Regions from separate parts of the Salinispirillum marinum genome, predicted to be linked through region 1. Evidence: predicted binding sites of a transcription regulator. Region 1 holds the regulator's gene; each other region holds the start of a gene.

Region 1 (7,420 bases):
TTGCTGGATGCCTGTGCTGACCGCTTTGTGATTACCGAGAGTGGCATCTTGTCACAGGCCGATGTGGCGGCTATGCGGGCGCAAAACGTGAACGGGTTTTTGGTGGGTGAAGCCTTTATGCGCGCACCGGAGCCGGGTGAAAAGCTGGCGGAGCTTTTTGCCGGAACGCTTTCTTAGTACGTATCTTTAAATGTGAGGAGAGGGCGATATGCCAGCGTTATTTCAGGTATTGATCTTGTTGTTTCTCGGGTTGTTTGTGTTGGTAACCGTCACCAAAAAATATCCCGTTAATTTGTCCGAAAAGCAGGGCCGCACGTTAATGTATGTGGCCATGGGCGCTATGGCGTTGGCGGCGGTTGTGAGCTTGTTTCGCCTAGCGACGGGAGGCTGAAGAGGGCGCCTCTGAGGTTTTTGATTGTTTCCTAGCCCGTAACCTCAGTGAGTAAGTACTGTATGCGCTTAATGGCCATAGTTTTCCAAGGGTGAGGTGGTCGGCCCGCGAGTACCAAAGACCACGGTTGTTTTACCTTTCACGCTGATGAGTCCTTGGTCTTCCAGTGTTTTCAAGACCCGGCCGACCATCTCGCGGGAGCAGCCAACGATTTGCCCGATTTCTTGCCGCGTGATTCGAAGCTGGGTGCCATCGGGGTGTGACATCGCACCCGGTTGCTTACATAAATCCAGTAGCGTACGGGCCACCCGCCCCGTAACATCGAGAAACGCCAAGTCGCCGACTTTCCGTGTGGTATTGCGTAGGCGGCTCGCCATTTGCTCACCGATGAAATAGAGAATGCGAGGGTCTTTATTCGCAATGTCACGAAAACGCGAATAAGAGATTTCGGCAACTTCACAGTCGGTACGAGTTTTCACCCAAGCTGATCGTTTTTCTACCCGATCGAACAAACCCATTTCACCAAAGAAATCGCCATTATTTAAATACGCCATGATCATTTCTCGCCCGTCTTCATCTTCAAGGCTGACCGCGACGGTACCTTTGATCAAATAAAATAATGAGTCGCTATGATCACCCGCATAAATCAGTGTGGTTTTCGGCGGGTGCCGCCGACGCTGACACTGTGATAGGAAAAAGTCTAAATGCTGATGTTCCATGGGTTCCGTCGTCATGACTTTATAATTCTATGATGAGTAGTGGATGAAAGAGTGCCTTAAAACGTTTACGGTCACAAGGTAAGGAGACCTTCCTATAGTACTCAAGAATGCGCACGGGTAAACAGTGTTTGAACCATGAGCCGAAGTAGACATTGTGAAAACAGAAAAGGCAGCCCAAGGCTGCCTAGTGTCTATCGGGAGCTGAACGTCGGTATAACGCCAGCAATCGAATGCTGATCGCTACGCATTACGCAGAGGTGCTAGACCGACGACGTCCTGCCCATACGCCCATCAAGCCAACCCCCAACAAGGTTAAGGCAACGGGTTCAGGGACCGGCAGGCTGATGTCTACACCCGCAATGGTGGCGCCATCAAACGCCATGCCGGTGTCATAGCCAGTATCCGACCAGTTAACCACACCAATTTCCAAGTAGTAGTTCGCCGCGGTGGGGATATCATAGGACGCTAAAATCCAGCCAGTATAGCCACAACCTGTGCTGTAACATTGGCCGGAAGAACCGCCCAGTGGAGACCATGCGGGTCCACCACCAATAATGGGCGTGCTGTCTGGCAGCAGTGTGGCAGCGGGCGTTGGCATGCCAAAACCGGGTACTGTATCGCCACCTGGCGTAGTGCGTGCAGTAAATAATAGGGCTGCTTCGGTCATGTCTTCGTTCAACAGACGCGCCCAGCCATAGTCGGCATAGCCTGAGCCGTCAGAGGTCACGTAGTTGAAGTAAAAGCGGAATTCGTCACCGGCGTCGGCCGTAAAAAGATTCGACACAATTTTGGACCCGTTGGTAGCGCCGCTACCTACAGCGGGCAAGCCCAAACCGGTTACACCTGAACCGGCCGTCGACACCCAGCCGTATTGCGTGGAATCAGCAACGGGCGACAAACCCACCACGCCATTCGCGCCGGATACACCGTAGCTGCCAGTGCCGGTCCAATCATCAATAACGATAGCCTGGGCCGGAGCAATCAGAGCTGCACCCAGTAGCGCGGCTAATAGGGTTTTTTGGTTGTTACGCATAGTCAAGATCCGTCGTGAGTCTTAATAATAAGGTTTGGCAGGTTGCCTGATGATGTTTAAGCTAGTTTCGTGCCAACAAAAATAATTCAATAAAAACAATGAGATACGTTGTTTCCGTGCAGTGTTCAAAATGGGTGTGTAATATTTTTCGACAGTGGATCTTGATGCTACAGAGCACGGGCACCCTATGATAAGCTAGGCGCCTCTTTTTTCATGACAGTGTAGGTGATGAGCATGCAAGCAACGGTCCGGTGGGATGGTGCAGTTCAATTTTCGGCAACCCCAAGCAGTGGGCACACCGTGATCATGGATGGTTCGCCGGACTTGGGTGGCACGAACGCAGGTCCGCGACCCATGGAAATGATGTTAATGGGTTTGGGCGGCTGTACCTCGATTGATGTCATGCTCATGCTGCAGAAGTCCCGCCAAGACGTCACCGACTGTGTGGCGGAGTTGACCGCAGAGCGGGCCGATGCCGTGCCAGCCGTGTTCACCAAAATACATGTGCACTTTGTGGTTACTGGGCGTGATTTGAAAGAATCCCATGTTAAGCGCGCCATAGAGTTATCGGCGGAAAAATACTGCTCGGCGTCCATCATGTTGGCAGCCGGTGGGGTAGAGATCACACACAGCTATGCCTTGATCGAGGCAGACCGTTGATAGCGCGTTTTCAGCATTTGGAGCGTGAACAACAAGGTATGGCGCTCGGCCTAGCGGCGGTGTTGTTGTGGTCGACGGTGGCTACTGCCTTTAAGTTGGCGTTGAACGTTTGGCCCTTAATTGGCGTGCTCTGGTTGTCGTCCACCGTTAGCCTCGTGCTATTCAGCGGTGTGCTTTGGCACTTAGGGCTTTTGGGTCGTGCCATACGCTGGCTGCGGCGCTATTGGCGACGCGCCATACTGATGGGCCTGCTGAACCCGGTGGTGTATTACTTCACTTTGTTTGCCGCCTACGATCAATTGTCGGCACAGATCGCCCAGCCGATCAATTATACGTGGGCCTTCGTGCTGTCTTTAATGGCTGCCATCTGGCTTAAAGCGCCCATACGCGCGCGCGATTGGCAGGGTATGGCCTTGGGGTATTTGGGTGTATTGGTGTTGGTCTTGGGTGCACAAGGACGGCTGGAAGTTACGTTGCCCGGCGTATTTCTGGCGATCCTCAGTACCTTTTTCTGGGCGTTATATTGGGTGGTCGGAATGCGCGACAAGCGCCCGCCCTTGGTCGCGATGTTCCATCACTTTTTGATCGCCTGGCCGGTGTTAACGGTGATCATGCTGTGGCAGGGTACGGACTTCTTCCGTGAATCCGCTGGCTGGCTGCCCACGCTCTATATTGGCTTGTTTGAAATGGGGCTGGCGTTTTTGTTTTGGATGACCGCCTTGCAGCGGGTTAAAAATACGGCCCGCGTGGCTAACCTGATCTTCATCGCGCCCTTTTTAAGTTTGATCTGGGTGAGCCTGATTTTGCACGAACCTATTTTGGCCAGTAGCCCGATCGGCCTGGGCTTTATCTTGCTTGGTCAGTGGTGGCAACGGCGTAAGGAAAAGCTGCCCAGTCCGACTTCCTAGCGCTTTTCCTTTTAAAAGGGGAACAGGCGGGGCAGCATCATGAGAGTGACGCTCATGGCCAACAGTTGCAGTGGGACACCGACCTTAACGAAGTCGATGAAACGATAGTTGCCGGGTGTGACGATCAAGGTGTTGACCGGTGACGCGATCGGTGTTGCAAAAGCTGTTGATGCCGCAATGGCGATGGCCATCATAAAGGGCATAGGGTTTAGCCCCAAACCCTGTGCAATGGCCAGCGTGATCGGCGCCATTAACACCGTGGTGGCGGTGTTGGAAATAAACTGACTCAACAGTGATGTCACCACAAAGACACCGGCGCATATCCACACCGGAGGGAGATCGCCAAAGCGCGTCAGCGTTTCTTGTACGATCAGCTCAGCGGCCCCAGTGGTTTGCATGGCGAGCGCTAACGGAATCATACCGGCGATCAGGACCAAGCTCCGCCCGTTCAGGGAGCGGTAGGCCTCGGTAATGTTGAGACAACCGGACGCAATCATCAGGATTGCAGCCACCAGTATGGTGGTTAAATTGTCCAACCACCCGGTGGTCATGACCAGAATCATACTAAGAATAATAATGGTGGCATGGCGTGCTTTCTCAGCATGCAAGGGCGCTTCTTGCATTTCCAGCGGACGGGTCAGCGCGACGAAACTGTGTCCGCCATCGAGACTGCGCAAGCGGTCCCAACTGGCGGAGATCAACAGCGTATCACCGACCGCTAACGGTGTGGTTTGATAGGCGGTTTGCAGGGTTTCATTCTGCCGTCGAACCCCTACCACACTGGCTTGAAAGCGTTCACGAAAACGCAGCTCTTTGAGTGTGCGGCCTTCGAGCGGTGACTGTGGCGTAACCAATACCTCCATGGCACCAAAAAACTTTTGTACCCGGCGGTGTTCTTCATGGCTGAGTGCGGACAGTGCGATACTTTGCTCACTGCCCAGTCTTTCCACATCAGCTCGTCGTCCGTAAACGTACAGGGTATCGCCGCCGCGTACGCGTGTGTTGGCCAACACGGCATCCAACGTCGACAAAGAACCACCGCGATGGCGGCTGGCGAACACCGTGGTCTCGTATTCGCTGCGCAGACCGGCCTCAATCACCGTTTTACCGACCAAGGGTGAGTCGTCGGGAACCAGTAAGCGAAATAATTGATCTTCCACTGCATAGCGCTCAAACAATGAGTGCAGCGAGAATCCGGCTTGAACATCGTGGGTTTCTTTTTTCGGCAGAAGGTGGCGGGCAACCAGGATCAAATACAGACTGCCCACCACCAGAACGGCCACCCCAAGGGGAGTGAAGGCAAAGAAGCCAAAGGAATCCAACCCTGCGCTGTGTAAGGCATCGGTCACAATGATGTTGGGAGGGGTGCCAATCAGCGTCAGCATGCCGCCAATCAAAGCCGCAAAGGCCAGCGGCATGAGGATTCGAGAAGCATTAAAGCCGGAAGCGCGCGCCATACTAAGCACCACGGGAATCAGCAGGGCCACCGCACCGGTAGAGCTCATAAAAGCAGAAAGAATGGCCACCACAGGAAGAATGACCAACAGCAGTTGGGTTTCCGAGCGGCCACCTACACGTAGGATCCATCGCCCTACGCTGGCTGCCACGCCGGTACTGGCTAAGCCCTCGCCGACGATAAACAAGCCAGCGATCATCACAACAACCGGTTCGCCGAATCCGGCAACCGCCTGCGCCGGTGTGATAACGCCCGACAACGCCAGAACAATCATGACGCCGATCGCCACCAAGTCCATACGGACGAGGTCAGTAATGAAAACAACAATGGTGATGGCCAGTAACGCTAGAACGAAAATAATTTCCCCGGTCATGCCGGATTCGAACCCCCACTGTAGGTTAAAAATGACAGCAGAGGTGCATACAACAGCCGCTGTGCGTTATTTTCTATCGTCTTTGTGCGCGTCTTTGTAAATAAACCAGAAGAACCCACCGGCAAACGCAATGGTCAATAAGACCGCAGCCACCCCAGCGACAACAATGGTATCAATGTACATAACGCATCCCCCCTTTTCGTGATAACCCTAGTGTACGTAGGGACAAAGGAGAATTGTTGATCTGCGTCAGCTGTTCGTGAGATCGAGTAACCCCAATTCGAGACGTTCCGCGTCGCTGAGTGAAGCGATGTTGCACAGTTCACCATGCTGTAGCACATGAATCTCTTTCGCGTTCCCACCAAAACTGATCAGTTCTTGATGTTGAAAACGGGTAAAGACCCGGCTCACGGTTTCAACCGCTAAACCCAGGAAATTGGCCATGTCAGAGCGTGACATGGTCAGACGAAACATGCGCTCGGAGTAACCCCGTCGTTTAAAACGATGGGCCAAGCTGAGCAAAAAGGAGGCGACACGTTCTTCAGCACTCTTTTTCGACAGCAGCATCATCATTTGTTGATCTTCACGGATTTCACGCCCCATGATACGCATGATTTGGCGCCGCAAGTCAGGCAATTGGTTGCTCAATTCATCCAAGAGGGCGACGGGGATTTCACACACGTTGGTGGTTTCCAATGCCTTGGCCGAGGCTTGGTAGGTGGCAACGTCATAACTGGACAGACCGATCATCTCACTGGCCAAATGAAAGCCGGTGATTTGTTCTTCACCGTCTTTGGTCAGGGTATAGGTCTTTAAGGTGCCGGTGCGTACAGCGTAGACGGAGGTAAATGCATCACCTTGATGAAAGAGGTGTTCACCCTTTTGAATCGGTCGGCCACGCTTGATGATCTCGTCCAGTTTTTCAATGTCGGCAAAGGATAGCGATACCGGCAAGCACAGCGGGTTAAGTGAGCAGGTCTTGCAGGCCGTCGATTGTAAAGCCATAGCGGTTCTTCCATTTTTTGTTCAGTACGGACGCCTCTACTGGGCCAGGATGTCCGTGCCATCGCTGACATGAGTGTCGTCAGTTGGCACAAAACTGCGCACGCGCGTTTGTGCCAACGGGCCATCGTGTTCAGAAAATCCGACCGATTGCATGGGTATACTGTTGCTGGTCAACCCGGAAAAGTCAAACAGCTTACCGTCCGCCAGTTGGGAAGGTGCGACATTTTGCAGGGCGGCGAACATGATGTCCGAACGGCCGGGGTGCTGCTTGTCCCAATCCACAATCATCTGCTTGATGTTCTGGCGTTGTAAATTCTCCTGTGAGCCACAGAGGTTACAGGGGATGATGGGGAATTTCAGGTAGTCGGAAAACACCTGTATGTCCTTTTCTTTGCAGTAGGCAAGAGGACGAATCAGGATGTTCCGCTGGCTGTCCGAGCGCAGTTTCGGTGGCATGGCTTTCAGCTTACCACCGTAAAACAGGTTCAGAAAAAAGGTCTCTAGAATGTCGTCTCGGTGATGACCCAAGGCAATTTTGGTGGCGCCGATTTCGTCGGCAAACGCATACAGTGTACCGCGCCGTAACCGCGAGCAAATACCACAGGTGGTTTTTCCTTCCGGCACGACCTCTTGCACGATGCTATAGGTATCGCGTTCGAGAATGTGATAAGCAATACCTTGCTGTTCAAGATACTCCGGCAGGATATGCTCCGGAAAGCCGGGTTGCTTTTGGTCCAGGTTCACCGCCACCAGTTCAAACCGAATGGGCGCACTTTTCTGCAAGTTGCGCAAAATTTCCAGCATGGTGTAGGAGTCTTTACCACCGCTCAGGCACACCATGATCTTGTCGCCATCTTCAATCATATTAAAGTCGG
Region 2 (7,420 bases), on a different contig from region 1:
TTTAGATTTCGCTCCACTCCTTGATGCAAGTGCATCCCCTTACGGCGCCCAAGTATTTGGGCGCCGTTTTTTTGCGCATTAGTCTGCGTTATACTGCGGCACAACTTCTGCGCTGTTGAAGACGATGACGGACATCCAAATATGCCCCTGCGGTAGCACCCATACCTATCGACGCTGTTGCCGCCCGTTCCACAAGGGCACCGCCGCACCCACCCCCGAGGCACTTATGCGCTCACGTTACAGTGCCAATGCGCTGGGTCTGACAAAGTATTTACAAGCCACCTGGCACACCAGCACACGACCAGCAGACCTAACGCTGACGGACAATCCCCAATGGCTGAAGTTGGATGTACTTACCGCCACCATGGAAGGCAACGATGGGACAGTGCATTTCAAAGCGCACTTTCAAGAAGGGAACACAACCCACTGCTTAGAAGAACATTCGCGCTTTGTACGCGAACACGGTCGCTGGTACTATGTTGATGGCAAGACGTCGACCTATTCAAAGCCTCAATAGCCCATGTTTTCCTACGATTCTTACGCTACTGCCATCTAAACACGTCCATGCTGATGTATGCTTGCTTCTATAATGCCGTTTTGGATCAACAGAGAGACCGCCATGAACAACAATAAACAGGCGCACTACAATCACCCGTCAACCTCGTTAACACAGTCTACTTGTCGCCTACTTCTTCGGTGGCTTGGTTGGAACATTGCGCCTTTTCCTGATGTGAAAAAAGCGGTCGCCATCGGTGGCCCGCACACATCGAATTGGGATGGCATCATCGGTTTGATGGGCGCTTCCGCCATCGGCATACCGGCCACCATCATGATCAAAGACTCGTTGTTTTTCTGGCCGATGGGTGCATTATTGCGTCGATTTGGCGCCATCCCCATCAACCGGGGTCAAGCCGGCAGCGTGGTCGAACAGGCGGTTGAACAGTTTCGTCAGCGCGACAAACTGGTCTTGGTAGTAACCCCGGAAGGCACGCGCAGTAATGCCGCCGCTTGGAAAACCGGCTTTTATCGCATCGCCAAAGAGGCCAAGGTACCCGTTGTGGTGGCCACCGCCGATTACGTGAAAAAAGAAGTGACCTATCCTGCGGTGTTTATGCCAACCGACAATCAAGAAGCAGACTTTGCGCAGTTTCACACCTGGTTTGCCAGCGTAACGCCGCGACATCCCGAGCGACTGTCTGCTCCGGTTAAAGAGCGCTACCTAGCCCGAATCAACCAAAAAACACCTGATTGAAATACAACACCACGGGCAGAACCACCATCGCCAACAAGGTTTGCGCGGTGATAATTGCAGCCATCAGCGGCGCGTCGCCTCCCAGTTGGCGCGCCAAAATATAAGCCGATGTTGCCGTAGGCATGGCCGCAAACAGCAACAAGACACTTTGTTCCTGAAAACTCAAACCCAACAATAAACTGAACCCAATGGCCACCGCAGGCATGGCTAAAAACTTCAACAGACTGGCGTAAACCAACGGCATTTTACCCGCCCGCAAGGCGTCCAAATTCAACGCTACCCCGACTGCCAACAGGCCTAACGGTAACGCCGAGCGAGCCAAAATTTCAGCGGTGAGGCGACTCCAGCCTGGCAGGCCAATACCTGTCACATTCAACGTAATACCGATCACACACCCAAGAATCAGCGGATTCTTTCCAATCGCCTTGATGGTAGAGCCAATGCTCGCACGCTCATCACCGGCAAAAAACGCAAACACTGCAACACACAACACATTCAACAGCGGAATCATCAACGCCATGATCACCGCCGCCAACGCCAAACCCGAGCTACCAAACAGTTCGGACGCCACCGCCAATACAATGAACGAGTTAAAACGCATGCCGCCTTGGAAGACCGACGTAAACTGGGCACCGTTCTTACTGACCACCGGCTTTAATGCCAAGGTAACCAGGGTCATTACCGCCAGCATACCCACCACCGCCAACAGCACGCGCGTAACCGACAAGCCAGAAAAATCTGCGGTAGCCAACTCGCTCACCAACATCGCCGGGAACAACACGAAGTAGACCAAACGCTCCAACTGCGGCCAGAAGTCAAAGGTGGGAAACGCCAAACGACGCAGCGCAACGCCAAGCAGAATAACCAAAAACACCGGACCTAACGCATTAATCAGCGGCCACATAAGGACAGCCCTTACCATCATAAGAGGCTAATGATAGTAACTCACAGCCCATAGCCTCGGAAGAACATCCTTCATGTAAATTGCTACATCCTCCGCACCTTGATACCATAAACACATAACGTTGGCGTATCGCTGGAGTATTTTGATGATCATCTTTCATTGGCTCGGCAGACACGCTACTTGGGTTATGCCTATGGGCTTGGTCATCGGGATTTTGTTTCCTGCACTTGCTGCTGTTGCCCAAAGCTTGCTTTTACCCGCCGTTGTCTTTCCTCTTATGCTGTCTATTGCTCGGGTAGCATGGCAAGGTCAATTGGCTGCACTGAAACGTTGGCAACTCTTGTTTTGGGTCAGTGTTTGGATGTTGATTACCGCTCCGATACTGGTTTGGCTAGTGGGACGCGCAGCCAACTTACCAGAGCACTTATTGCATGGCGCTGTCTTAGCCGCCGCCGCGCCCCCTGTCACTGCCTGTGGCGCATTGGCGTTGCTTATGAAATTGGATGCTCGGATCACCTTAATCACCACTCTCGTCACACTGCTTCTGTGCCCCTTAACCATCCCTCCTATTGCCTTATATTTATTGAACATCAATATCGACCTATCCTTCATTGACTTAATGCAGCGCCTTGGCATCGTCGTCGCGATAGCTCTTGCAGGCGCGACCGTGCTAAAGAAAGCATTAGGGCAAGCTCGCATTGATCGCAATGCCAGCATAATTGATGGGCTTTCGGTGATTTTTATCTCGATATTCATCATTGGCATGATGGACGGCATTCTTGCTTGGTCTATGCAACAACCGTTGATTGCGCTCAGTGTGCTGTTGGTAAGTACTCTCACCATTTTTGGTTTGAACGCACTTAGCAGTTTGTTGTTTTTTCGAGAAGAGCCCGCCACTGCCCTAGCGATTGGTTTGGTATCCGGCCAAGCCAATTTAGGCTTACTCTATCTCACCCTGGCTGATCAGGTATCCATTAACGTACTGGCATTTTTTGCCTTAGGCCAAATTCCACTCTATGTGTTGCCCATGATAGAACGGCCTATAGCTCGATACTGGTTGGAAAGAACCGTCCAGCCCATCAGTAAGTTGCCCTAATTCGTTGATTTTTAATAAAAAGGTGTTGCATTCAAAAAAAGGATTGGTAATATACGCGCCACTCCAAACGGAGTTACACACGAAGGTTTGCGTCCCCTTCGTCTAGTGGCCTAGGACACCGCCCTTTCACGGCGGTAACAGGGGTTCGAGTCCCCTAGGGGACGCCATTGCGGGAATAGCTCAGTTGGTAGAGCACGACCTTGCCAAGGTCGGGGTCGCGAGTTCGAGTCTCGTTTCCCGCTCCAAATTATGAAAAGCAGCCTCAGGGCTGCTTTTTTTATGTCCATGGATGGACGGTATGCTGGCAACGCAGGAGCAGTTGCCAGTAGTTTGCGGTCAACGAGCCTACGTCTCGATGTATGGGTTCCATCCATGGAACCCACCCTACGGGGGCCTAGTGGCCATGTTAATTCGCTCCCGGCGAATTGATCCCGCTCCAAATTTAAAGAAGCAGCCTCAGGGCTGCTTCTTTTTGTTTGCGATCAACAAGATTCAACCCAGCATGTATAACGGCCCTCGCACATCAAACCCTGATCTATGTCATATCCGCCTGTCTAGGATGGGTCTACCATGAGCGCATTAGCTTTAATTTAATTGCTAACTTAATCCTGTAGAAAAAAGGAAGACACCATGGCTGTTGAACACCACACCCTCGGAAATGACCTGCCCGAATTCAAAGATGAAATACACGCTTTAAAACTGAACAATGCCCACTTCCGAAAGCTTTTTGATGAATACCATGAACTGACGCGGCAGATTGAAAACATGGAAAACGAAGTCACCCCGGTAAAAACGGTAGAGGAAGAAGACGCCAAACAGCGCCGCGTTCACCTAAAAGACGAGCTGTACCACATGCTGCAAAAAGCGGCCGCTGAAGCTCTTTAGATGCTCCTCCAGCCGCATTTGAAACAAAAAGCAGCCTGAGACATGCCTTCAATCTTTCTGAGTCCGAGATACTGGCCGTCTTGCGCCCGGATGCTCTAGGCCCCGCCACCCAAGGCGGCCATTACACCCTGATTTGGGATGGCGAACGTATTGCACACCGCTACGAATACCGCGAGGTGTGACCTAAGAATGCGCTGAATTATTAGTCAATAAAATGAATTTGTGCAGCGAATAAAATACATTATGATTTTTAGCTTAATGACCCCAATTCAAGGAAACCCGCAACATGCCACTTCGAGCAATACTCTTTGACCACGATGGAACATTGGTCAATTCCGAACCAATTCATTTTGATTTGTGGGTGACAGTATTATCACGGTATGGAATCTCACTTACTGAGCAGCAATATAAAGAGCACTATGCAGGCGTGCCAACTAATGCTAACGCGATTGATGTTGTACGTCGGTTTCAGATCGATGTTACGCCCGAAGCAATCGCTGAAGAAAAGAATGCAGCTACTAGAGAGTTTTTGCGTGGAAATTCCTTTCCACTGATGAATGGCGCACTTGATGCCATCATGGATTTTCGCGAACGCGGACTAACACTCGGCATCGTTACTGGCGCAGGCTTCGAAGGGGTTGATGCAACTCTCAGGGCGAATGATCTCGGTAGCGTCTTTTCTGCTGTTGTTTCAGGAGATGATGTTAGTTTGAGTAAGCCCGCTCCTGACTGTTACCTCCTCGCCATGAAAAAGCTTGGTGTGCAAGCATCAGAATGTGTAGCTATTGAAGACACGCAACATGGCTTAAAAGCGGCACATGCTGCTGGCATCCGTTGTTTGGCAGTACCAACCCCAATGTCAATGCATCACGACTTCGGAGATGCCCTAGCTGTACTTGATGGCATGCCGAATGTTATTGAATATGTTAGACATTCACTGCTGAGATAGTGTTTTGATCCGCAAATTATCCCATAACACCTGCGGAACCCGGCCGCCGTAATGTTTGTTCTTGTGATACCCCACCTCAATACTTAGAATGCGCTTGCCGGATTTTCCGGCAACGTTCTCAGGGCGGGGTGCAATTCCCCACCGGTGGTAGCTGCTTATGCAGAAGCCCACGAGCGCCCAAGCCCTGGCTTGGGGTCAGCAGATCTGGTCGAATTCCAGAGCCGACGGTAATAGTCCGGATGAAAGAGACCGTGCATCAATAACCTTTCACCCCAGGTGAAGGGTTTTTTGTGCATTCGCTCTGATTCAGTCACTTCTTCAAAGAGAAAACTATGAATCAGCACACTGAAGCTTCGCTCCACCCAATGCCTTCCACCGTTGAACCGCAAAAAATTGCGGTTATTTCTGCGAGTTGGCATAAACCCATCGTGCACAACGCCATTCAGTCGATCAAAAGCCATTTTGATCAGAACGGTGTGCACGGGAATGATGTTGAGTTTTTTGAGGTTCCCGGCGCGTTTGAAATACCCCTTCACGCCAAAATGCTTGCCAAAAGTGGAAGGTTTAAAGCCGTGATTGCCTGCGCCTTTGTGGTCAACAGCGGTATTTACCGACACGAATACGTGGCGTCTTCCGTTATTGACGGTTTAATGAAGGTACAGCTCACCACCGATATTCCGGTGTTTTCGGCCGTACTTACCCCCCACAACTTTCATGAACATGAAGATCACCTCCAGTTCTTTGCCAATCACTTTTTGGCCAAAGGAGCGGAGGTTGCGCAGGCATGCCTAGAAACACTAAAAAGCCTTAGCCACATCAGAAAACTGCATGACCAATAGTCTGTAGGGTTATTTTGCATCAACCCGGCCATGGCACTGAAAATCTACCGCCTTGGCTGGGTTATCGTTTGTTCATGTGTTGCCTCATAAGAAACCATGTACCATGAGAAACAGGTTCACAGCAGAAGGTGACACGATGAAAGACTCCGACGATGAACAGCAACCCGACTGGCAGGAAAGCACCTACCGCAACCGAATGCGCCGTAAGCCCTATGAAAAACAGAAATACAAACTACAACTAGAGTTGCTCAAGCTTTAACACTGAGTAAAAGAAAGCGGGACTCGGGTTGTCATCCTGTTTGAGGAGCTCGATGCCGCAATCCACAGACTCCCCCCATCAATAAACCTGCCACTGCAAAACGCGCCCAAACAACGGCGATGCACGCCAATGCAATGATATGGGATAGGCCGGTGCACCCGGCTGCCTAACCTCCTGCACGTCAATAAGCCCCAACAACTGCAAAACAAGGCCAACCCGGTGACAATAAACGTTTATAACATCGTCCTCCGGTGAGCAATAGTCAACCTCAGACTCCTGCATCAACTGCGGGAAAGCCGACAGATGCATCCGGGCATAATGACCATCGCTCAACCATTGCTCGCCATGACGATGCAGCAACCAAAAGGTGAACGGGGCTGTCGTACGTAGCCCCATCATCGGCGAACCCCCACTAATATAGGCCCAATTGAATTGCTGGAAAAACGCCTCCAACATCAACGCATGGACACCTCCCCAACCTTTGCTCTTCAACAGCTTGCGGGCCTTTGCCGTGATATTGAGCTTACCTTTTGCTACCCGCAGCAATCCGGAAACCTCGGCGACAATCCGAGTAAAGTGTACCGCACTGGCATCGTCCTCACCGCGCACTGATTGATTCGGCCGCCAGTGATAGATATCTAAATTGCAGTCAACCACGGCAGCCAACATAGCTTTCACCATCGCGCCCGGCAAATTACCCTTTTTGGTCAGCGTAACTTCCTTTTCATTCAATGACTCAAACAGCACCGACAGTAAGCGAACAACCGGGCTATTTTCTGCCTCCGCTGCTGAATCAGCCCATTGAACGACCTCCGGACAATCAAACGTACTGTACAACAACGCATGCATTTGCTGTGGGTTAAAGCCCTGAAAATCCGGCATGCCAAAATCGGGAAAATCATCATCCCTGTCACATTCCGCGATGATGTCCTCAATGTTGGCTAAATCGTCGTTGATTTCTTCCAGGCTTACGTCCAATGGATCAAAATGGCCACCATTCCACAACATAACATCTTCATGCTCTTCGTGTTCCGGGTCAGCCATCGCTTCTTTGAATTCTTCGAAGCCGTCTAACCCACCCACATCTTCCGGCGGACACTGAGCATGCGCCTCTAGACATCTCGGTAACACAGAAAGGTCGGCATCGGGCAAAATGCGCTCCAATCGAACCTCATGCACCCAACCGTCGCCAAAGTCATATTCGTACTTCAGGGTTTGCTTCTCAACGTAGAGCAA
Region 3 (7,420 bases), on a different contig from region 1:
GATCACGGAGAAGAACCGGTCACCAAAGGGCTAGTCACGCCAGATTGCGTCTACGGGTAATTTACCCCACGCAGGCCTCGTTGGCCGCATGCTTAAGATGCGCCCGCTCTTCCTGATACGCGAGTATCTTCTTGGTCACAAAGGTGCCCACCACATAGGCTGCGAAGATGGTCAGAATCGAGCCATCCGCGAAGCTCAAAGACGTGATCATCGGGCCTGGGCAGTAGCCCGCCAAGCCCCAGCCAGCGCCAAACAACAAACCACCAAACACAATGCGCTTATCCACTTCGACCTTGGTCGGGACGCGGAATATTTCCGCAAATACCGGACGGTTGCGGCGCAGAATCAGCGGCGTGAAGATGGCGTTTACCACCAAGCCACCACCCATTACAAAGGCTAATGATGGGTCCCAAGTGCCGAACACATCAAGGAAGTTGATCACTTTCGCTGGGTCAATCATCTGTGCGACACCCAAACCAAAGCCGAACAGAATACCCGCTGCCAATGCGGCGCTTAAACGTAAAATACCTTGCATGACCTTAACCTCCAAACAGATGACGAACAACGAACACAGTCACAAAGCCGCTGGCCATAAAGCTCACAACGGCGACCAAGGAACGCCCGCTGCGGCGAGCCAGACCACAAATGCCGTGACCACTGGTGCAGCCGGTACCAATCGTGGTGCCAATACCGACCAACAATCCGGCAATGATCAACACCGGCGTATCCACCACCGGCTGAATGTGCGCAACACCGGGGTTGATGCCGGTCCACTGGTAGATCAAACCACCAATCACCAGACCCACCAAAAACACGATGCGCCAATCCATATCGCCTTTTTCCGGCACGATGACCCCGCCCGCAATGCCGGATACACCGGCAATACGGCCTTTGGCGAATAACAGTAACGCGGCGGATAACCCGATCAAGCTGCCGCCAATGAAGGCAGACACGGGCGTAAAGTTAATGATTTCCATAGAACCCTCTTTATTAGAAATAGCTAATTAATGTTGAGCATAATACCCGATGTTTGACATAAATCAATAGTAGAGCGAGCTAATGTATTGATTTTTTGTGTTGGCCTGTTTAGGCCAACGTCTGTGCTGCTGTCATGGCTTCATGCGTGGTCAGGAAAAACCGGTTGTCGCCCAAGGCCTTGGCAAAGCCACTGCGTTGCATCACATCCATCACAGGGCCTTTTACGTTAGCAAAATACAGCTCAATGCCACGGCTACGGTACTCCTTCAGGATTTCATGCAGCGCCGTATCGGCCGAAGAATCCAGTTGGTTCACGGCGCTGGCGTCCAGTACCACGGCACGCAAAGGTTCGGCCATGTTGGCTTCGGCTTTTTTCAGCGTATCTTTTAAGAAGCTCACGTTGCCGTAATAAAACTGCGCATCAAAACGAACCGCCAACACCCCTTTTGTTTGTGTTGCTGCCGCGTGGCGTTGCACATTCCGGTACGCCGTAGTGTCTGGAATCTGGCCCAAAATGGCGTAGTGCGGACGGGTCGTTTTAATCACAAACCACACCATGGAAATGCCCACGGCCAGGAAAATACCGGTTTTAACACCCAACACCAAGGTTGCACCAAAGGTGATGGCCAGCATGGCCAGGTCGTCTCGTTTCACTTTCCACAGGTGTTTTACTTCGTGTGTGTCGATCAAGCCAAACACCGCCACCATAATCACCGAGCCTAAGATGGCCTTGGGAATAAAGTAGAACAGAGGGGTAAAGATCAGTAACGAAATACCAATCAACACGGCGGTGATGATCGACGACAAGCCGGTATTCGCACCGGCGTTACGGTTCACGGCCGTGCGGCTGAAACCACCGGTAACGGGCATAGCCTTTGAAAATGCGCCAACAATGTTGGCCAAGCCAAGGCCGACCAGCTCTTTGTTCGGGTCGACTTCATAACCTTTTTCGGTGGCGATTTTCTTCGCAACGGCAATACTTTCAATAAAGCCCACAAACGCGATGGTGACGGCAATAGGCAACAAGGCAACCAAATCGTTAACAGACACGTTCGGTGCTGCCAGCTCCGGGAAGCCCGCAGGAACAGAGCCCACCACCGCCAAACCGGCACGGGTATCAAGGTCAAAGAACCAGACGATCAGCGTTGATACCACCACCACTATCATGGCGCCGGGCAGCATGGCGTTCAAACGACGCATCACCAATAGAGCGACAATACCGATCACACCGATGGCTAACGCAACGGGATTAATGGCCTGCCACTGCGACAGCGTGGCCCAAATGGTTACGGCAATGTTCTCGGTGCTGGGTAAAGACAAACCAACAATATGCTTGAGCTGGCTGAAGCCGATGATCAAAGCTGCGGCACTGGTGAAGCCGGAAATCACCGGGTGCGACATGAAGTTGGTGAGGAAGCCCAAGCGGAATAGCCCCATGCCGAACTGCAATAAGCCCACCAGCAAGGACAATCCAATAGCTAAAGCGATATAGCGTTCACTGCCGACCTCAGCAAAGCCGGACACACCGCTGAACACCAGCAAGGCCACCATGGCCACCGGCCCAACAGCCAGTTGGCGTGACGTACCAAACAAGGCATACACCAGCAAGGGCAGGACGGACGCATACAAGCCAATATAGGGTGGTAAACCGGCCAGCAGGGCGTAAGACATGGCTTGCGGAATCAGCATCATAGCGACGGTAATACCCGCCACTAAATCACCTCGCAAGTCGGTTTTTTGATAGTTAGGTAACCATTCCAACACGGGAATCCACTGCTGGAGACGATTCGGTTTTGTTGCTGAACTCATGATAGAGCCCTCCAATTAAGCTGAAATATATTCAATGGGTAGATGCGGTGCCAAGTGCCCTAGCGTTCGTTCGGCAGAGGCATCGTGCTGTTCGGCCAGTTGCGCCGTATCCAGCGCTGACAAACTGGGTAAGCCGGACGTTTCGATGACCGTCAGAAAACGGGCGATAAGGGCGCGCTTCAAGGGGCGGTGGCAAAAGAAGCGGTTTTCGTCCAACGGTGTCTCCAAATAGAGTGCGGATTGGCGCTCGGTTTCGGTATTGCCCTGATCATCCAGCAATAGGACACGTTCTTCAGCGTGGCGACCGGCTAAGATGTCGAACACAATGTTGTTTTCGCGCGCAAAGAACCCGATAAAAAACGCCTGTAGGGCACTTTTCACCAAGCGTTGTGGAATGTCGTAGTCGGTGCTGTGTTGCATCAACAATTTCACATGCCCGCAACCTTGAAAGTCGGGCTGAACGGCGAAGTGGATGAATGACTTTTGTTGCGCCGGAGTCAGTTCACGCAATTTGCTGTCGGGTGCGATGCCCATGCGCGCGTAGATCAAGTCGATGGCGTGTTGGTCGGTGTGCAGGTACACCGGGCCAACCTCTTGCGCGAACAGGCTTAGATACACGCCCACCTCTTCGTCGGATAACGCGCGCTGTAAGCTCTGCTCAATGTTGCTCAGGGTCAATAAGATCAATCCAAAGCTGCCCCCCGCAACGCTGTAACGCAGGCCGGGAGTGCGCCCGTCAATACAGGTACAGGGGACTTTTTGGATGATTTCATCGGTGTTCATCCAAACCATAGAATGTGGCATGTTGTTGCTCCATGTGAGACGTTATGCCTAAGGCCATTACATGGATCGTGCCAACTTTTAAGGTATTGATTTATAAGGGGTTTTTAATTCAACTGCGAGTGGGTCGTTCCATGTTGTTGCAACTTGTGTTTCAAGTTGAAACGTTACTTGCTGCTACGACAACCCATGCTGCTTAAGCTTGCGCCACAGTGTCGCCCGGGAGATGCCTAGGGCATCCGCCACGGCTTGTTTGCGCCCGCGGTGTTGCTGCAACAAAGTGGCCAGCTCCGCGCGTTCATCCGTTTCCAGATCCTGTGGCTTTTCGTCCGGCGGTGCTTCGCCGCGCAGTTCAGGTGGCAGGTCTTGGTACGCCAGTTCGTTGCCCAATCCGATGGCGTGACAATACGCCATGACGTTACTGAGTTCACGCACATTGCCGGGCCACGAATAGGTCAGCAGGGTGTCAAACACATCCTGTGCCATGTGGGTAACTTGCCGCTCGTTTTCGGCATTGAGCGTATGAATGAACTGCCAAGCCAGCATTTCAATATCACCCGTGCGTTCTCGCAAGGTGGGTAAATACAGCGGGACAACTCGAATGCGGTACATCAAGTCTTCCCGGAAAACGCCCTCGGCGACGCCGCGCCGTAGCGAGGTATGGGTCGCTGATACCAAACGAATATCCGTATGCACCACCTCGCTGGAACCTAAGGGCGTAAAGCAGCGGTCTTGCAACACGCGCAGTAAACCGGCCTGGATATCCAGCGGCATCTCGGCAATTTCGTCTAAAAACAAGGTGCCGCCATCGGTCAGTTGCAGCAGGCCGGTGCGGTCGTGGGTCGCTCCCGTAAACGCCCCACGTTTATGGCCGAACAATTCGGAAGCCATGAGTTCACGCGACAAGGCCGCACAGTTAATAGCACTGAAGGTTTTGCCTTGCCGACGCGAGCATTCGTGAATGTAGCGCGCCACCAGCTCCTTCCCCGTACCACTTTGGCCGCGCAACAGAATAGACGCATTGGTGCGCGCCACACGTGCGGTTTGTTCCATGAACGCCAGCATTTCCGGCGCTACGGTCAATAGGCCATGAAAGTTATGCGCCGTTAGGGCAGGTGCGGTTCGGGCCTTTTTCACGCCAGCGACACTCATTAAGCAAGGATTTGCTCATATTACGCGAGAGAACTGCTGCTGACCATGCCCACCGAGATACGCATCAAACACCATGCATATCGGGCGCAGCAATAAACGGCCAAGGGTGGTGACGGTGAGGTCGTCCTCTGTTAATTCAATCAGGCCATCGTCGGCTAAGCCCTGCAGACGTTCCAGCTCCGGCGCAAAATAACGCCAAAAATCGATGGCGAATTCATCGCACATCATGGCGAAATTCACATAGCCCTGGCAGGCCAGGTCCATAATGATGCGTCGCCGAATGCGGTCGTCTTCGTTTAACACATAACCGCGATAGGTCGTTTGGCCGGTGGTGCAAGCCTTTTGGTAGTCTTCCAGGTTCGCATGATTTTGCAGAAATTGATCTTGTAGGGCACTGATAGCCGACATGCCAATGCCCAGCAAATCCGTATTGCCGTGGGTGGAATAGCCCTGAAAGTTCCGTTGCAAGGTGCCGTTTTCATAGGCCTTCACCAAACCATCGTCCGGACGGGCGAAATGATCCATGCCAATGTAACGGTAGTCTGCCGCTTGCAGCCCTTCAATCAAGGTGTGTAGAAGCTCTAGTTTCGTGTCTGGGCTGGGCAGATCGGACGACAGAATGCGGTTTTGCGGTGCAAAACGCTCGGGCAAATGCGCGTAGCTGTAACAGGCAATGCGGTCAGGCGCGAGTTCAATCACCTGGTTCAAGGTACGTTTCATGCTGCTCAGTGATTGAAAGGGCAAGCCATAAATCAAATCAAAGCTGATACCATGAAACCCCATGTCTCGTGCCGCTTTCACCAAATGGCCTACCAGCTCTGGTCCTTGAATGCGGTGCACGGCTTCCTGAGTGGGGCGATGGAAATCCTGAATGCCCAGCGAAACCCGGTTAAAGCCCCACGCGCGCAATTGTTCCAGATGCGCTACGGTGGTAACACGCGGGTCGATTTCGATGGAATATTCGCGCTTGCGGTCGTTGGTTTCCAACTGAAAGTGCTGTTGCAACAAGTGCATCAAACGCTCGGTCTGGGCTGCGTTTAAGAAGGTCGGCGTACCACCACCCCAATGCAGTTGCCGTATTTTCCGGTGCCGCACCAAGGGCGCCAGTTGCGCCATTTCTAACGCCAGCGCGTCTAAATAGGCATCAGCCTTGGATTGATCACGCGTTACCACCTTGGTGCAGGCGCAGTAGTAGCAGAGATGATGGCAAAACGGGATATGCACATACAGCGACAAGGGCGCGTCTTTCGGCGTGGCTTGCAGCACGTTTTCCCGTTGCTCGTGCGGTACGTCGGTAAAGCTCAGTGCCGTAGGGTAGGAGGTGTAGCGCGGGCCACTGATGTTGTAGCGCGCAATGGTGTCGGGCTTCCAGAGAATGTCAGCGAGCGCCATGAAACAAATTCCTGCACAGTCGAGAATGAATGTGAGGAGACTACCTGAGTTTGCTGGTATGAATATTGATCCCTATCAATGTCTGGTAAAGCTGGGCGGCTCTCGGTAGCCTTATGGCATACAACGTTAATGCATTGAGGTGCGCTATGAGTTTGGAAGTTGAGTTGAAGTTGTTACTCCCGCCAAGCGCGCAGGAACGCTTGCGGGAACAGTCGCTGCTGCAAGGGCTGGCCGCTGAGCGATTTGAGTTAATCAATATCTATTGTGACACGCCAGAGCAAACGCTGACGCAATCGGGCATGGCCCTGCGCTTGCGTAACAAGGGCACGCAATGGTTGCAAACCTTAAAGACCCAAGGGCAGGTAGAGGGCGGACTGCATCGGCGTATGGAATGGGAAATGCCGGTGGCGGGGCCCGCATTGGAGTGGTCCGAGCTACCGGCGGATGTGTTGCCGAGCGACCTCAACCGGGCGTCGGTTAGCCCTATTTTTGAAACCCGTTTTGCGCGGAGTTTGTGGGTACTGACCGTTGACGACAGCGTGATTGAACTGGTGTTGGACACGGGCTCGGTCAGCACCGGCGCGGCGGAATTGCCATTGAGTGAAATCGAATTGGAACTGAAATCCGGATCGCCCAAGGCGTTGTTTCGTGTCGCTGAGCAATTGGCGGCGCATTTGCCCGTGTTGCCGTCCGACATCAACAAAGCCGAACGCGGTTACCGCTTGGTGAATGGTGCAACGGACTGGCCGGTAACCCCAAACAAAGAAGCACCTTTATCGGCGTGGACGGCCGCGTTGTGCCGACAATGCGAAGCGCTACCCGCCAGTCGGGGTGATCTCACCCATACCTTGCACGGTTTAATGGAACGTGGCGATATTCACCCAGGCCTTTGGCGCGGCCTGCATGATGCGTTGCAGACCGATACCGAGCATTGGGGTGAGCTTCCCGGCATTCAGCGTCTGGGTCAGTGGTTGGTGCACCAGAGTGCGGTGCAGTGGCAAGAGGCGGCTACCGAAGGAGTAAAACAGTGACCGATTTGATTGTACGAATTCTGGCGTCCATCGCTATGGTGGTGTTGGTGCCTTGGTTGAGTGACTGGGTGGTCGAAGCTGTCATGCGTTTATTGCCTGAACGCAAACGCATGGCAACCGCCGTAGCGCAAAAAGTTAAGTTGTTCCTGACCACCTTGTTTGCCTTTGTGGTGCTGATCTTGTTGGCGTGGTTGTGGCATCTGGACTGGCGCACGCTGTTGCTGCTTGGGTCCTCCATTTTTGCCATTATTGGGGTGGCCTTGTTCGCCAGTTGGTCC

The links. The regulator FNR, encoded in region 1, switches genes on or off when oxygen is low (the NO sensors DNR and NnrR bind a similar motif). The targets are predictions, from matches to a motif close to TTGATNTANATCAA.
Region 2: the regulator FNR is predicted to act here: its motif matches at 3,783-3,796, upstream of ACFOSD_RS12265 (YdcH family protein).
Region 3: the regulator FNR is predicted to act here: its motif matches at 6,177-6,190, upstream of hemN (oxygen-independent coproporphyrinogen III oxidase).

Annotation. Positions count from the first base shown of each region.
Region 1 covers NZ_JBHSAL010000001.1:128,200-135,619, reverse strand. The annotation lists gene trpC (indole-3-glycerol phosphate synthase TrpC) at 1-177, shown strand, start outside; gene ACFOSD_RS00705 (hypothetical protein) at 209-391, shown strand; gene crp (cAMP-activated global transcriptional regulator CRP) at 460-1,125, opposite strand; gene ACFOSD_RS00695 (NF038132 family protein) at 1,358-2,143, opposite strand; gene ACFOSD_RS00690 (OsmC family protein) at 2,378-2,803, shown strand; gene ACFOSD_RS00685 (DMT family transporter) at 2,800-3,711, shown strand; gene ACFOSD_RS00680 (SLC13 family permease) at 3,723-5,540, opposite strand; gene ccoM (cytochrome c oxidase subunit CcoM) at 5,607-5,723, opposite strand; gene fnr (fumarate/nitrate reduction transcriptional regulator Fnr) at 5,790-6,545, opposite strand; gene ttcA (tRNA 2-thiocytidine(32) synthetase TtcA) at 6,582-7,420, opposite strand, start outside.
Region 2 covers NZ_JBHSAL010000002.1:1,102,990-1,110,409, forward strand. The annotation lists gene ACFOSD_RS12235 (YchJ family protein) at 125-517, shown strand; gene ACFOSD_RS12240 (1-acyl-sn-glycerol-3-phosphate acyltransferase) at 620-1,252, shown strand; gene ACFOSD_RS12245 (AEC family transporter) at 1,230-2,156, opposite strand; gene ACFOSD_RS12250 (hypothetical protein) at 2,302-3,252, shown strand; tRNA gene ACFOSD_RS12255 (tRNA-Glu) at 3,344-3,419, shown strand; tRNA gene ACFOSD_RS12260 (tRNA-Gly) at 3,422-3,497, shown strand; gene ACFOSD_RS12265 (YdcH family protein) at 3,883-4,137, shown strand; gene ACFOSD_RS12270 (HAD family hydrolase) at 4,424-5,086, shown strand; FMN riboswitch at 5,197-5,341, shown strand; gene ACFOSD_RS12275 (6,7-dimethyl-8-ribityllumazine synthase) at 5,419-5,925, shown strand; gene ACFOSD_RS12280 (hypothetical protein) at 6,062-6,184, shown strand; gene ACFOSD_RS12285 (plasmid pRiA4b ORF-3 family protein) at 6,263-7,420, opposite strand, start outside.
Region 3 covers NZ_JBHSAL010000005.1:238,058-245,477, reverse strand. The annotation lists gene ACFOSD_RS14630 (glycosyltransferase) at 1-34, shown strand, start outside; gene ACFOSD_RS14625 (DUF6691 family protein) at 62-535, opposite strand; gene ACFOSD_RS14620 (YeeE/YedE family protein) at 540-977, opposite strand; gene ACFOSD_RS14615 (SulP family inorganic anion transporter) at 1,087-2,787, opposite strand; gene ACFOSD_RS14610 (hypothetical protein) at 2,803-3,591, opposite strand; gene ACFOSD_RS14605 (sigma-54 interaction domain-containing protein) at 3,745-4,704, opposite strand; gene hemN (oxygen-independent coproporphyrinogen III oxidase) at 4,735-6,111, opposite strand; gene ACFOSD_RS14595 (CYTH domain-containing protein) at 6,258-7,142, shown strand; gene ACFOSD_RS14590 (mechanosensitive ion channel domain-containing protein) at 7,139-7,420, shown strand, end outside.